One region of the Pseudomonas sp. B21-056 genome, then DNA from elsewhere that is predicted to be linked to it. Evidence: predicted binding sites of a transcription regulator. Region 1 holds the regulator's gene; the other holds the start of a gene.
The links. The regulator FliA, encoded in region 1, starts transcription of late flagellar genes. The targets are predictions, from matches to a motif close to CTAAAGTTTNNNNNNNNNNNGCCGNTAA.

Region 1 (5,928 bases):
GCGAGCAACTCAGGCGTGGCGGCGGTGATCGGCGAACGGTCACGCACCTCACTGAACATGCTGTTGACCGCATCCAGCGCTTCAAGCACGACGTCCATCAGTTCCGAATCGACGCGACGCTCACCCTTGCGCAGGATGTCGAACACGTTCTCGGCAATGTGGCAGCACTCCACCAGCTCGTTGAGCTGGAGGAAGCCGGCGCCTCCTTTTACAGTGTGGAAACCGCGAAAAATTGCATTGAGCAGATCCGCATCATCCGGTCGGCTTTCCAGCTCGACCAGTTGCTCGGACAGTTGCTCTAGAATCTCGCCGGCCTCAACCAGGAAATCCTGAAGGATCTCTTCATCGGCGCCGAAGCTCATTAATGGCTGCTCCTAAAACAGGGCTAAAACTCAGAATCCAAGGCTGGACAGCAAATCGTCCACATCGTCCTGGCCGGACATAACGTCTTCTCTTTTATCGGCATGAATCTGCGGACCTTCACCCTGAGAGAGATGTTTTTGTGGATCTTTTTCAGCAAGCATCGCCTCACGGTCGTGTTCGATGCCTGCAAAGCGGTCGACCTGGCTGGCCATCAACACCAGTTTGAGCAGATTGCTTTCGACTTCGGTGACCAATTGGGTGACGCGCTTGATCACCTGGCCGGTCAGGTCCTGATAGTCCTGAGCCAGCAGAATATCGTTGAGGTTGCTCGCTACCGCGCGGTTATCGGTGCTGCTGCGTGTCAGAAAACCGTCGACCCGACGCGCCAGGTCGCGGAATTCTTCCGCCCCGACTTCACGACGCATGAAACGCCCCCAGTCGGCGCTCAAGGCCTGGGCTTCATCACCGAGGCCATTGACCAGCGGCGTGGCGCTTTCCACCAGGTCCATGGTGCGGTTGGCGGCGGCCTCGGTCAGCTTGACCACATAGGACAGGCGCTCGGTCGCGTCAGTGATCTGCGAGACCTCTTCGGCCTGGGGCGTGTTCGGATCGATCTGGAAATTGACGATGGCGCTGTGCAGTTCACGGGTGAGCTTGCCGACTTCCTGGTACAGACCACGATCCCGGGTCTGATTGAGCTCGTGGATCATCTGGACTGCATCGCCGAAACGACCTTTTTCGAGGCTGTCGACCAGTTCGCGGGCATGTTTTTTCAGGGTCGATTCGAAATCGCCCATTGAAGCTTCATTATTCTCCATAGCTCCCCCGTGGCGCCGTTAACCGATGCGTTCGAAGATCTTTTCGATCTTTTCTTTCAACGCCTGGGCCGTGAAGGGTTTGACCACATAGCCGTTCACACCGGCTTGGGCCGCTTCGATGATCTGCTCGCGCTTGGCTTCGGCGGTGACCATCAGCACCGGAAGATGCTTGAGTTTTTCGTCGGCGCGCACATGGCGCAGCAAGTCGATACCGGTCATGCCGGGCATGTTCCAGTCAGTCACCAGAAAGTCGATGCTCCCGCTGTTGAGAACCGGGATGGCAGTGGTGCCATCGTCGGCCTCGACCGTGTTGGTGAACCCAAGGTCACGCAACAGGTTTTTTATGATCCGCCGCATCGTTGAAAAGTCATCAACGATGAGGATTTTCATGTTCTTGTCCAATTCGACCTCCAAGCAGTCTTAAACGCGTGCAGCACCTGAACGCGCCATTTCAATCAATCCGGTACAGCATTCGACAACGGCCCGGGACACCGGTACCGACTGTCAGCGCGCTCGCCACTCCCCCAAACGCCCCCGCAAACGGGCGGCGCACTGGCTGTGTAACTGGCTGACCCGCGATTCGCTGACCCCCAGGACCTCACCGATTTCCTTGAGGTTCAGCTCTTCGTCGTAGTACAGCGCCAAGACCAGTCGCTCACGCTCCGGCAAATTGGCAATCGCATCGGCCAGCGCGCTCTGGAAACGTTCGTCTTCCAGGTCACGCGCAGGCTCCATGTGAGTACTCGCGCCATCCTCGTGCAGCCCTTCATGATCGCCGTCCTGCAACAGGTCGTCGAAACTGAACAGGCGGCTGCCCAAGGTATCGTTCAAAATCCCGTAATAATCATCGAGACTCAACTGGAGTTCGGCCGCAACCTCGTGATCTTTAGCGTCTCGCCCGGTTTTCGCTTCAATTGCGCGAATGGCGTCACTGACCATGCGGGTATTGCGGTGCACCGAACGGGGTGCCCAGTCGCCCTTGCGGACCTCGTCGAGCATCGCGCCGCGAATGCGGATACCGGCGTATGTCTCGAAACTGGCGCCCTTGCTCGCGTCGTATTTGTTCGCCACTTCGAGCAGGCCGATCATGCCCGCCTGGATCAGGTCTTCGACCTGGACACTGGCCGGCAAGCGTGCCAGCAAGTGATAGGCGATGCGCTTGACCAACGGCGCGTAACGCTCGATCAGTTCGTATTGGGCGTCCCGTGCCGATTTTTTATAGAGGTGGTTGTATCCGCTGGCTGTCATAACACGGGCCCTGCTGTTTGTTGCACGAGACGCTCGACGAAAAACTCCAGATGCCCGCGCGGGTTGGCCGGCAGTGGCCAGGTATCGACCTTCTGGGCGATCGCCTTGAACGCCAGCGCGCATTTGGAACGGGGAAAGGCTTCATAGACGGCACGTTGTTTCTGGACCGCCTTACGTACGCTCTCGTCGTACGGCACGGCGCCGACGTACTGCAGGGCAACGTCGAGGAAGCGATCGGTGACCTTGGTCAACTTGGCGAACAGGTTGCGCCCTTCCTGCGGGCTCTGGGCCATGTTGGCCAGGACGCGGAAGCGGTTCATGCCGTAGTCGCGGTTCAATAGTTTGATCAGGGCGTAGGCATCGGTGATGGACGTGGGCTCGTCGCAGACCACCAGCAGCACTTCCTGGGCGGCGCGCACGAAGCTGACGACCGAATCACCGATGCCGGCCGCCGTGTCGATCACCAGCACATCGAGGTTGTCGCCGATGTCGCTGAAGGCCTGGATCAGGCCGGCGTGCTGGGCCGGGGTCAGATGAACCATGCTCTGGGTGCCGGAAGCGGCCGGCACGATGCGAATCCCGCCCGGCCCCTGCAACAGCACGTCGCGCAGTTCGCAGCGGCCTTCGATCACGTCCGCCAGCGTGCGTTTGGGGGTGAGCCCCAGCAACACGTCGACGTTCGCCAGGCCCAGGTCGGCGTCCAGCAGCATGACCCGCCGGCCAAGCTCTGCCAGAGCCAGGGACAAGTTCACTGACACGTTAGTCTTGCCGACGCCACCTTTGCCGCCGGTCACCGCGATCACCTGTACGGGATGCATGCTGCCCATGTTCGTTCTTTACCTGTCTTACTTAGACGAAGGCCACATTACTGGCTGCGCGTTCACATACGGAACATTGCCTGGCAGACCATCGATGTAGGTACAAAAAATATTCATGATTACCTCAGCCAACCTGCTTGGTCGGGCTGTGGTAGATATCAGCGAACATGTCAGCCATGGCTTCTTCGCTGGGTTCGTCCTGCATTTGCACACTCACGGCGCGGCTGACCAGTTGGTGGCGACGCGGCAGATGCAAATCATCCGGAATCCGCGGCCCATCGGTCAGGTACGCCACCGGCAGATCGTGACCGATCGCCAGGCTCAATACCTCGCCCAGACTTGCCGTTTCGTCCAGCTTGGTCAGGATGCAACCGGCCAGTCCGCAGCGTTTGTAGCTGTGGTAGGCGGCGGTTAGAACCTGTTTCTGGCTGGTGGTTGCCAACACGAGATAATTTTTTGACCTGATGCCGCGCCCGGCCAGGCTTTCAAGCTGCATGCGCAGGGCCGGATCGCTGGCTTGCAGGCCGGCGGTATCGATCAACACGACGCGCTTGCGCAACAGCGGTTCCAGCGCCTGGGCCAGGGATTGACCCGGATCCACATGGGTCACCGACACGTTGAGGATCCGGCCCAGGGTCTTGAGTTGCTCCTGGGCGCCGATGCGGAAACTGTCCATGCTGACCAGGGCAATGCTCTGGGCGCCGTATTTGAGCACATAACGGGCGGCGAGCTTGGCCAGGGTGGTGGTCTTGCCCATGCCGGCCGGGCCGACCATGGCAATCACCCCGCCCTCTTCCAGCGGCTCGACTTCCGGCGTGGCAATCATCCGCGCCAGATGCGCCAGCAACATGCGCCAGGCCTGGCGAGGCTCGTGGATATCGTTGATCAGCGCCAGCAGGTCGCGAGCCAATGGGCCGGACAGGCCGATGCGTTGCAGGCGGCGCCACAGGTTCGCCTGGGCAGGACGGCTGCCTTGCAGTTGGTTCCAGGCCAGGGAGCCGAGCTGGACTTCCATCAGCTCGCGCAGGCTGTTGAGCTCGAAACGCATCGAGTCCAGGGCACGCGGATCGACGCCAGCAGCCGGTGCGGCTGGAGCCGGCGCCGGACGACGCGGCTCGGCCGGGGTCGGCTCGATCAGCGGTTCGGCAGCGGTCAGCGGCAGGCCTGCGGTCAACGGCTGACCGGCAAACAATTGACGATTGGTGCCCGCGACGGCCTCGCCCTCGCTGCTGCGCAGGCTCAGTTCGGCCTGGGCGCTGGCGATGCGCGATTGGGTCTTGCGCAGCTCATCCTCAAGCTCCATGTTCGGAACCCGCGGGGCCAGCGCAGACAGTTTGTAGTCCAGGGCCGCCGTCAGCTCGACACCACCGGCGATCCGGCGGTTGCCGATGATGGCTGCTTCGGCGCCCAGCTCGTCACGAACCAGTTTCATGGCCTGACGCATATCGGCGGCGAAAAAACGCTTCACTTGCATAACCCACTACCTCAGCCGTTGGGCCCTACTGTCGCAACAATGGTCACTTGCTTGTTGTCCGGTATTTCCTGGTACGCCAGCACATGCAGCCCCGGGACCGCGAGGCGACCGAATCGCGAGAGCATCCCACGAATCGGACCCGCCACCAGCAGGATCACCGGTTGGCCTTGCATCTCTTGCCGCTGAGCTGCTTCGATCAACGAACGTTGCAGCTTCTCGGCCATGCTTGGCTCCAGCAGGACACCCTCTTCCGAGCCTTGCCCTGCCTTCTGAAGACTATTGAGCAATATCTGTTCCAACCTTGGCTCCAGCGTGATCACAGGCAGCTCCGACTCAGTGCCTACAATGCTTTGGACGATTGCACGGGATACGCCGACCCGCACCGCAGCCACCATGGCGGCGGTATCTTGACTCTTGGAAGCGTTGTTGGCGATGGCTTCGGCAATACTGCGGATGTCGCGTACCGGCACCTGTTCGGCCAGCAGCGCCTGCAAGATCTTGAGCAACTGCGACAACGAAACCACACCCGGCACCAGCTCTTCGGCCAGTTTCGGCGAGCCTTTGGCCAGTACCTGCAGCAATTGCTGGACTTCTTCGTGACCGATCAACTCGCTGGAGTGCTTGTACAGAATCTGGTTCAAATGGGTCGCAACCACCGTGCTGGCGTCCACCACGGTGTAACCGAGGGACTGGGCCTGGGCCCGCTGACTGATTTCAATCCACACCGCTTCCAGGCCAAAAGCTGGGTCCTTGGCGGTAATGCCGTTGAGCGAACCATAGACCTGACCCGGGTTGATCGCCAGTTCGCGGTCCGGGTAGATCTCGGCTTCGGCCAGGATCACCCCCATCAGTGTCAGACGATAGGCGCTGGGCGCCAGGTCGAGGTTGTCGCGGATATGCACGGTGGGCATCAGGAAACCCAGGTCCTGGGACAGCTTCTTGCGCACCCCCTTGATCCGCGCCAGCAGTTGGCCGCCCTGGTTGCGATCCACCAATGGAATCAGGCGATAGCCGACTTCCAGGCCGATCATGTCGATAGGTGTCACGTCGTCCCAGCCCAGTTCCTTGGTCTCCAGGGCACGGGCCGGCGATGGCAGCAGTTCCTGCTGGCGCTTGACCTCTTGCAACGCCTGGACCTTCTGCACGTTCTGCTTCTTCCAGAACAGGTAGGCACCGCCTGCCGCCACGGCCGCCATGCTCAGGAAGG
Region 2 (5,928 bases), 1.3 Mb from region 1:
CTGCACTCCCATGCGTTCCAGCGGGCCATGGCCGGGCTGGCGGAAGTGGCGGGCAATCCCAACGACAGTTTCTGGACCTGGCGCGACCTGATGTACCGCTTGGTCGGAAAAATCAGCCCCGATCAGCTCGGCATCATCGCCCGACAGCTGTACATCGAAATGCTCAAGGCCGGTTACACCTCGGTCGCCGAATTCCATTACGTCCACCACGACACCGACGGCACGCCTTACGCCGACCCGGCGGAGCTGGCCTTGCGCATCAGCCACGCCGCCAACAGCGCCGGCATCGGGCTGACGCTGCTGCCGGTGCTCTACAGCCATTCGGGTTTTGGCGGCCAGGCGCCCAATGATGGGCAGCGTCGGTTCATCAACAGCACCGAGAACTACTTGAAGCTCCAGTCACGCCTGCAACCGATCCTGGCCGGGCAACCGGCGCAGGCGCTGGGGTTGTGCTTCCATTCCCTGCGTGCCGTGACACCCGGACAGATCCAGGAGGTGCTGGCCGCCAGCGACGCCCACTGCCCGGTGCATATCCACATCGCCGAGCAGCAGAAGGAAGTCGACGACTGCCTGAGCTGGAGCGGCGCCCGTCCGCTGCAATGGTTGTACGAAAACACCGAAGTGGATCAACGCTGGTGCCTGGTTCACGCCACCCACGCCAACGCCCACGAAGTCAGTCTCATGGCCCGGAGCCGGGCGATTGCCGGCCTGTGCCTGACCACCGAAGCCAACCTGGGCGACGGTATCTTTCCGGCCGTGGATTTCCTCGCCCTGGGTGGGCGCCTGGGTATTGGCTCCGACAGCCACGTGTCATTGAGCGTGGTGGAAGAATTGCGTTGGCTGGAATACGGCCAGCGCCTGCGGGATCAACGACGTAACCGGCTGTATCGGGCGGATCAGCCGATGGTCGGGCGGACATTGTTCGATGCTGCGCTGGACGGTGGCGCCCAAGCCCTCGGACAACCCATCGGCGCTCTCGAAGTCGGCAAGCGTGCCGACTGGCTGGTACTCGATGGCAACGACCCTTACCTCGCCACGGCCCAGGGCGACGGCATTCTCAATCGCTGGCTGTTTGCCGGTGGGGATCGTCAGGTGCGGGATGTCATGGTGGCCGGGAAATGGGTGGTGCGTGACGGACATCACGCCTCGGAAGAAGACAGCGCCCGGGCGTTTACCCAGGTATTGCGCGAACTTCTAGGCTGACCACAATCCCCCTGTGGGAGCGAGCCTGCTCGCGATGAGGCCTTTACATTCAACAGAGATGTTGATTGAAAGTCCGTCATCGCGAGCAGGCTGCTCCCACAGGGTTATGATCTGGCAGTCAATCCGACGTCTTTGCCATCTGCCGGTCCGACGCGCGCCAGATCAACCGCGTCGTGTCATAGCCCTGCTGACGCGCCTTGCTCAGCAATTCTTCGCGCACCACACCGTTGACAGTCGGCGTACGGGACAACAGCCACATGTAGCGCCGGCTAGGATCACCAACGATGGCAGTCTTGTAGTCGTCGCTGACGTACAACACCCAATATTGTCCCTTCGACGCGCCCGGCAGGATCCGAGAGAACCAGGTATCGAATTCGACCCAGAGCTTGTCGGTCTTGCCTGGCACCTGGGGCGTGGCGGTGCCCTTGACTTCTTCCCACTTCCAGTCCGAGGTCAGGCAGCGATTGAACACCCCCATGTTGCCATCAGGCTTGAGGGTGTAATGGGCTTCGGATTGCGCGCAGTTGCGCTGGAAATACATTGGCAGGCGGGCCAACTCGTACCAGGTCCCTTGGTAACGCTTGAGATTGACGCTGTTGACGGTCTTGGGCGCCAACGGGTCTTCGCCAGAAGTGGCACAGCCGGCCAATACCAGGCCGGCTAAAAGCACTAACAATAACCGCATCATTATTTTTCTCCCGTGGGCACTTGGCCCCGGTTTACTTCAGGCCTTGGCCGGAAAACATCAACACTTTCTCACCGGCATACTGCACGCTGATAAAGCTTTTCTGGTCGCCCCAGGTGCAACTGGACATGCCGAGCGCGCCCGAACAGTCGGTCGGTTTTCCCAGTAACGTTTCGACTTCGGCCTTGGACATGCCGGCGGACAGCTTCGAATAGTTTTCCTGGTTGACCTTGCTGCATGCGGTCAACAAGACGCACAAAGACAACAACGCGATAGATCGCAGGGACATCGTGAAACTCCTGGAGCGGAAGGAAGGTGGCAGGGTGCCAACCTGAAGCTTAGAAGAGAAAACCCCTATCTGGTTCCCCGGCAACACTGGTATTTATTGGCTCAAAAGCAGGTGTTTCGTCGGTAAATCAAACCGTTTGTGATCGCGTCGTGCATTTCGTCGGGTTTACCCCGTTGACGCCTGAACTCTGGCGCTTGCGGGTCGATAAAAAGAACAGCGTGGAATCCTGCCTTATGGCAAATTGACACCCCTTCCTGACCAGCTCCTGTGCGGTAGCGCTCTTAATGACCAGAAACATGAAATTCAGCCACAAAATCCTGCTGGCCGCCGCTCTCGTGGTTGCCGTTGCATTCGCCTGTTTCATCCTGTTCAACGACTACCGTCAGCGCCAGAGCCTGCACAACAGCACCGAAACCTCCATGCAGGAACTCGGCAGCCTGACCAGCCGTAATATCCAGACCTGGGTCGACGGTCGTATCCAATTGCTGCAATCGCTGGCCCAGCAGATCGCCGTGGACGGCAGCAGCGCCACCAGCCTCAAGCGTGCAGTCGACCTGCCGGCCTATACCGGCAACTTCCAGCTCAGCTATTTCGGTGGCGTCGACGGCGTGATGTTCTCGGTGCCGGCGGGTAATCGCGCCGCCGACTACGATCCTCGCGCCCGTGGCTGGTACAAGGCCGCCAACAGCGCACAGCAAACCATTGTCACCGAACCCTACATTGCCGCCTCTTCGGGCAAACTGGTGATCACCGTTGCCACCCCGGTACAGCATCAGAACCAGATGATCGGCGTGGCGGGTGCAGACATCGACCTGTCGAGCGTCAGCGCCATCATCAACTCGCTGAACTTCGGCGGCCACGGCCACGCGTTCATCGTCAGCGCCGACGGCAAGATCCTGATCCATCCCGACAGCAAACGCATCCTCAAGACCCTCGCCGAGGCCTACCCCAACGGTGCGCCGCAAGTCAGCCCGGGCATGAAGGAAGTCGAACTCGACGGCAAGACCCAGTTCATCTCCTTTACCCGGGTCAACGGCGTACCGGGAGCCGATTGGTACGTGGCACTGGTGCTCGACAAGGACACCGCGCTGGCCATGCTCAGCGAATTCCGTACTTCGGCGCTGATCGCCATGGTCATCGCCGTGGTGTTCATCATCGCCCTGCTGGGCATGTTGATCCGCGTGCTGATGCAACCGCTGCTGACCATGGGTCGTGCAATGCATGACATCGCCGAAGGCGAAGGCGACCTGACCCGACGCCTGACCATTCACGGCCAGGACGAATTCGGTGCCCTGGGTACCTCCTTCAACCGTTTCGTCGAGCGTATCCACACCTCGATCCGTGAAGTGGCCTCGGCCACCGGCCAGGTCAACGAAGTGGCACTGCGCGTGGTCAGCGCCTCCAACTCCTCGATGTTCAACTCCGACCAGCAGGCCTCGCGCACCAGCAGCGTGGCAGCCGCTATCAACCAGCTCGGCGCCGCTGCCCAGGAAATCGCCCAGAACGCCGCCCTCGCCTCGCAACACTCCAGCGACGCCCGCAACCTGGCCGAAGACGGACAGCAAGTGGTGGATAAAACCATCGCCGCCATGCAGCAGCTGTCGGCCAAGATCAGCGATTCGTGCGGCAACATCGAAACCCTGAACAGCAACACGGTGAACATCGGCCAGATCCTTGAGGTCATCACCAGCATTTCCCAACAGACCAACCTGCTCGCCCTGAACGCCGCCATCGAAGCAGCCCGCGCAGGTGAAGCCGGGCGCGGCTTCGCCGTGGTGGCCGATGAAGTGCGCAACCTGGCCCACCGCACCCAGGACTCGGCGCAGCAAGTGCAGAAAATGATCGAAGAATTGCAAGTCGGCGCACGGGAGGCGGTACTGACCATGACCGACAGCCAGCGCCAGAGCGAAAGCAGCGTCGGCATCGCCAACCAGGCCGGCGAACGCCTGGGCAGCGTGACCCAGCGCATCGGTGAGATCGACGGCATGAATCAGTCAGTGGCGACGGCCACCGAAGAGCAGACCGCCGTGGTGGAGTCGATCAACGTCGACATCACCGAGATCAACACACTGAACCAGGAAGGCGTGGAAAACCTGCAAGCCACCTTGCGGGCCTGCACCGACCTTGAACAGCAGGCGGCGCGGTTGAAGCAGTTGGTGGGTAGCTTCCGGATCTAGAGTGTCTGCACTTGCCTCATCGCGAGCAGGCTCGCTCCCACAGTTGACCGGGTTCCGTCAGAGGAAACGCAATCGAATGTGGGAGCGAGCCTACTCGCGATGGAGGCATCAGCCACACCGAAAAATCAGAACCTGGACCCAGGCCTGTTCAGGAATTCCACTTCCTCAGCCGTAGACGCCCGCCCCAACACCGCATTGCGATGGGGAAACCGTCCAAACCGGGCGATGATCTTCTGATGCCGTTCGGCATAGTCCAGATTGTTTTCGAACACCGCCCGATCCGCTTCCGGCTGCTCTCGAAGCAGATCGATAAACCGGGATACGGCTTCGTTCTGCACGGCGAGGTTTTCGCAGTGCTCGAGCACCAGGTAGATGAATACGCGCTGGATGGGTTTGAGCTGCCGGTCCAAACCCGCCGCCAGCCCCTGGGCCACCAACGCCTGGGCGCGCAGATCGCCGGAGAAGGCCTTGGGCGTGTCGCGGAAGATCATCCGCGGGAACTGATCGAGCAATATCACCAGGGCCAGCCAACCTTCCGGGCGTTGCGCCCAGTCGGTCAAGTCGCCGGCCAGTGCCTGCTCGACCTGATCGCCAAAACGCTCGCGCGCCTGGCGATCATGGTGCTTGCCAAACCACAGCTTGTTCTTGTCAGCCGCTATTTCGTCCGGTGTATCGGCTGAACCAAACCACCAATCGAGTAACGGCTGCCAAGGCTCGGCCATGGTTTATTCCTTGTGGTACGCCGTGGCGCGGGCCACTTCTTCCTTCGAACCGAGGAACACCGCCACGCGCTGGTGCAAGCCTTCAGGCTTGATGTCGAGGATGCGCTGGTGACCATCAGTGGATGCGCCGCCGGCCTGTTCCACCAGGAACGACATCGGGTTGGCTTCGTACATCAGGCGCAGCTTGCCCGGCTTGGTCGGCTCGCGGCTGTCGCGTGGGTACATGAACAAGCCGCCACGGTTCAGGATGCGGTGTACGTCGGCAACCATCGCGGCCACCCAGCGCATGTTGTAGTTCTTTTTCAACGGGCCTTCTTCACCGGCCAGCAACTCGCCGACGTAGCGCTGCACCGGGGCTTCCCAGTGACGCTGGTTGGACATGTTGATGGCGAATTCCTGAGTGCTTTCAGGAATGGTGATGTTCTCGTGGGTCAGCACGAAGCTGCCCATCTCACGATCCAGGGTGAAACCCTTGACGCCGTCGCCCAGGGTCAGCACCAGCATGGTCTGCGGGCCATAGATGGCATAACCGGCGGCCACTTGCTCGGTGCCTGGCTGCAGGAAGGCCTTTTCGTTCAGGGCTTCGTTCTGGCTCAGGTATTCGTTCGGGCAACGCAATACCGAGAAAATGGTACCGACCGGTGCGTTGATGTCGATGTTCGACGAACCGTCCAGCGGGTCGAACACCAGCAGGTAGGCCCCCTTGGGGTATTTGCCCGGGATCTGGTAGGCATTGTCCATTTCCTCGGACGCCATGCCGGCCAGGTGACCGCCCCATTCGTTGGCTTCGAGCAGGATTTCGTTGGAAATCACGTCGAGTTTCTTCTGCACTTCGCCCTGCACGTTTTCGGT

Region 2: the regulator FliA is predicted to act here: its motif matches at 2,358-2,385, upstream of LOY67_RS01805 (methyl-accepting chemotaxis protein).

The regions. Positions count from the first base shown of each region.
Region 1 covers NZ_CP087203.1:1,746,877-1,752,804, reverse strand. The annotation lists gene LOY67_RS07835 (chemotaxis protein CheA) at 1-362, opposite strand, end outside; gene LOY67_RS07830 (protein phosphatase CheZ) at 393-1,181, opposite strand; gene LOY67_RS07825 (chemotaxis response regulator CheY) at 1,200-1,571, opposite strand; gene fliA (RNA polymerase sigma factor FliA) at 1,686-2,429, opposite strand; gene fleN (flagellar synthesis regulator FleN) at 2,426-3,256, opposite strand; gene flhF (flagellar biosynthesis protein FlhF) at 3,372-4,721, opposite strand; gene flhA (flagellar biosynthesis protein FlhA) at 4,733-5,928, opposite strand, start outside.
Region 2 covers NZ_CP087203.1:404,055-409,982, reverse strand. The annotation lists gene LOY67_RS01820 (formimidoylglutamate deiminase) at 1-1,203, shown strand, start outside; gene LOY67_RS01815 (lipocalin family protein) at 1,322-1,891, opposite strand; gene bamE (outer membrane protein assembly factor BamE) at 1,923-2,177, opposite strand; gene LOY67_RS01805 (methyl-accepting chemotaxis protein) at 2,462-4,354, shown strand; gene LOY67_RS01800 (DUF924 family protein) at 4,480-5,076, opposite strand; gene LOY67_RS01795 (class 1 fructose-bisphosphatase) at 5,080-5,928, opposite strand, start outside.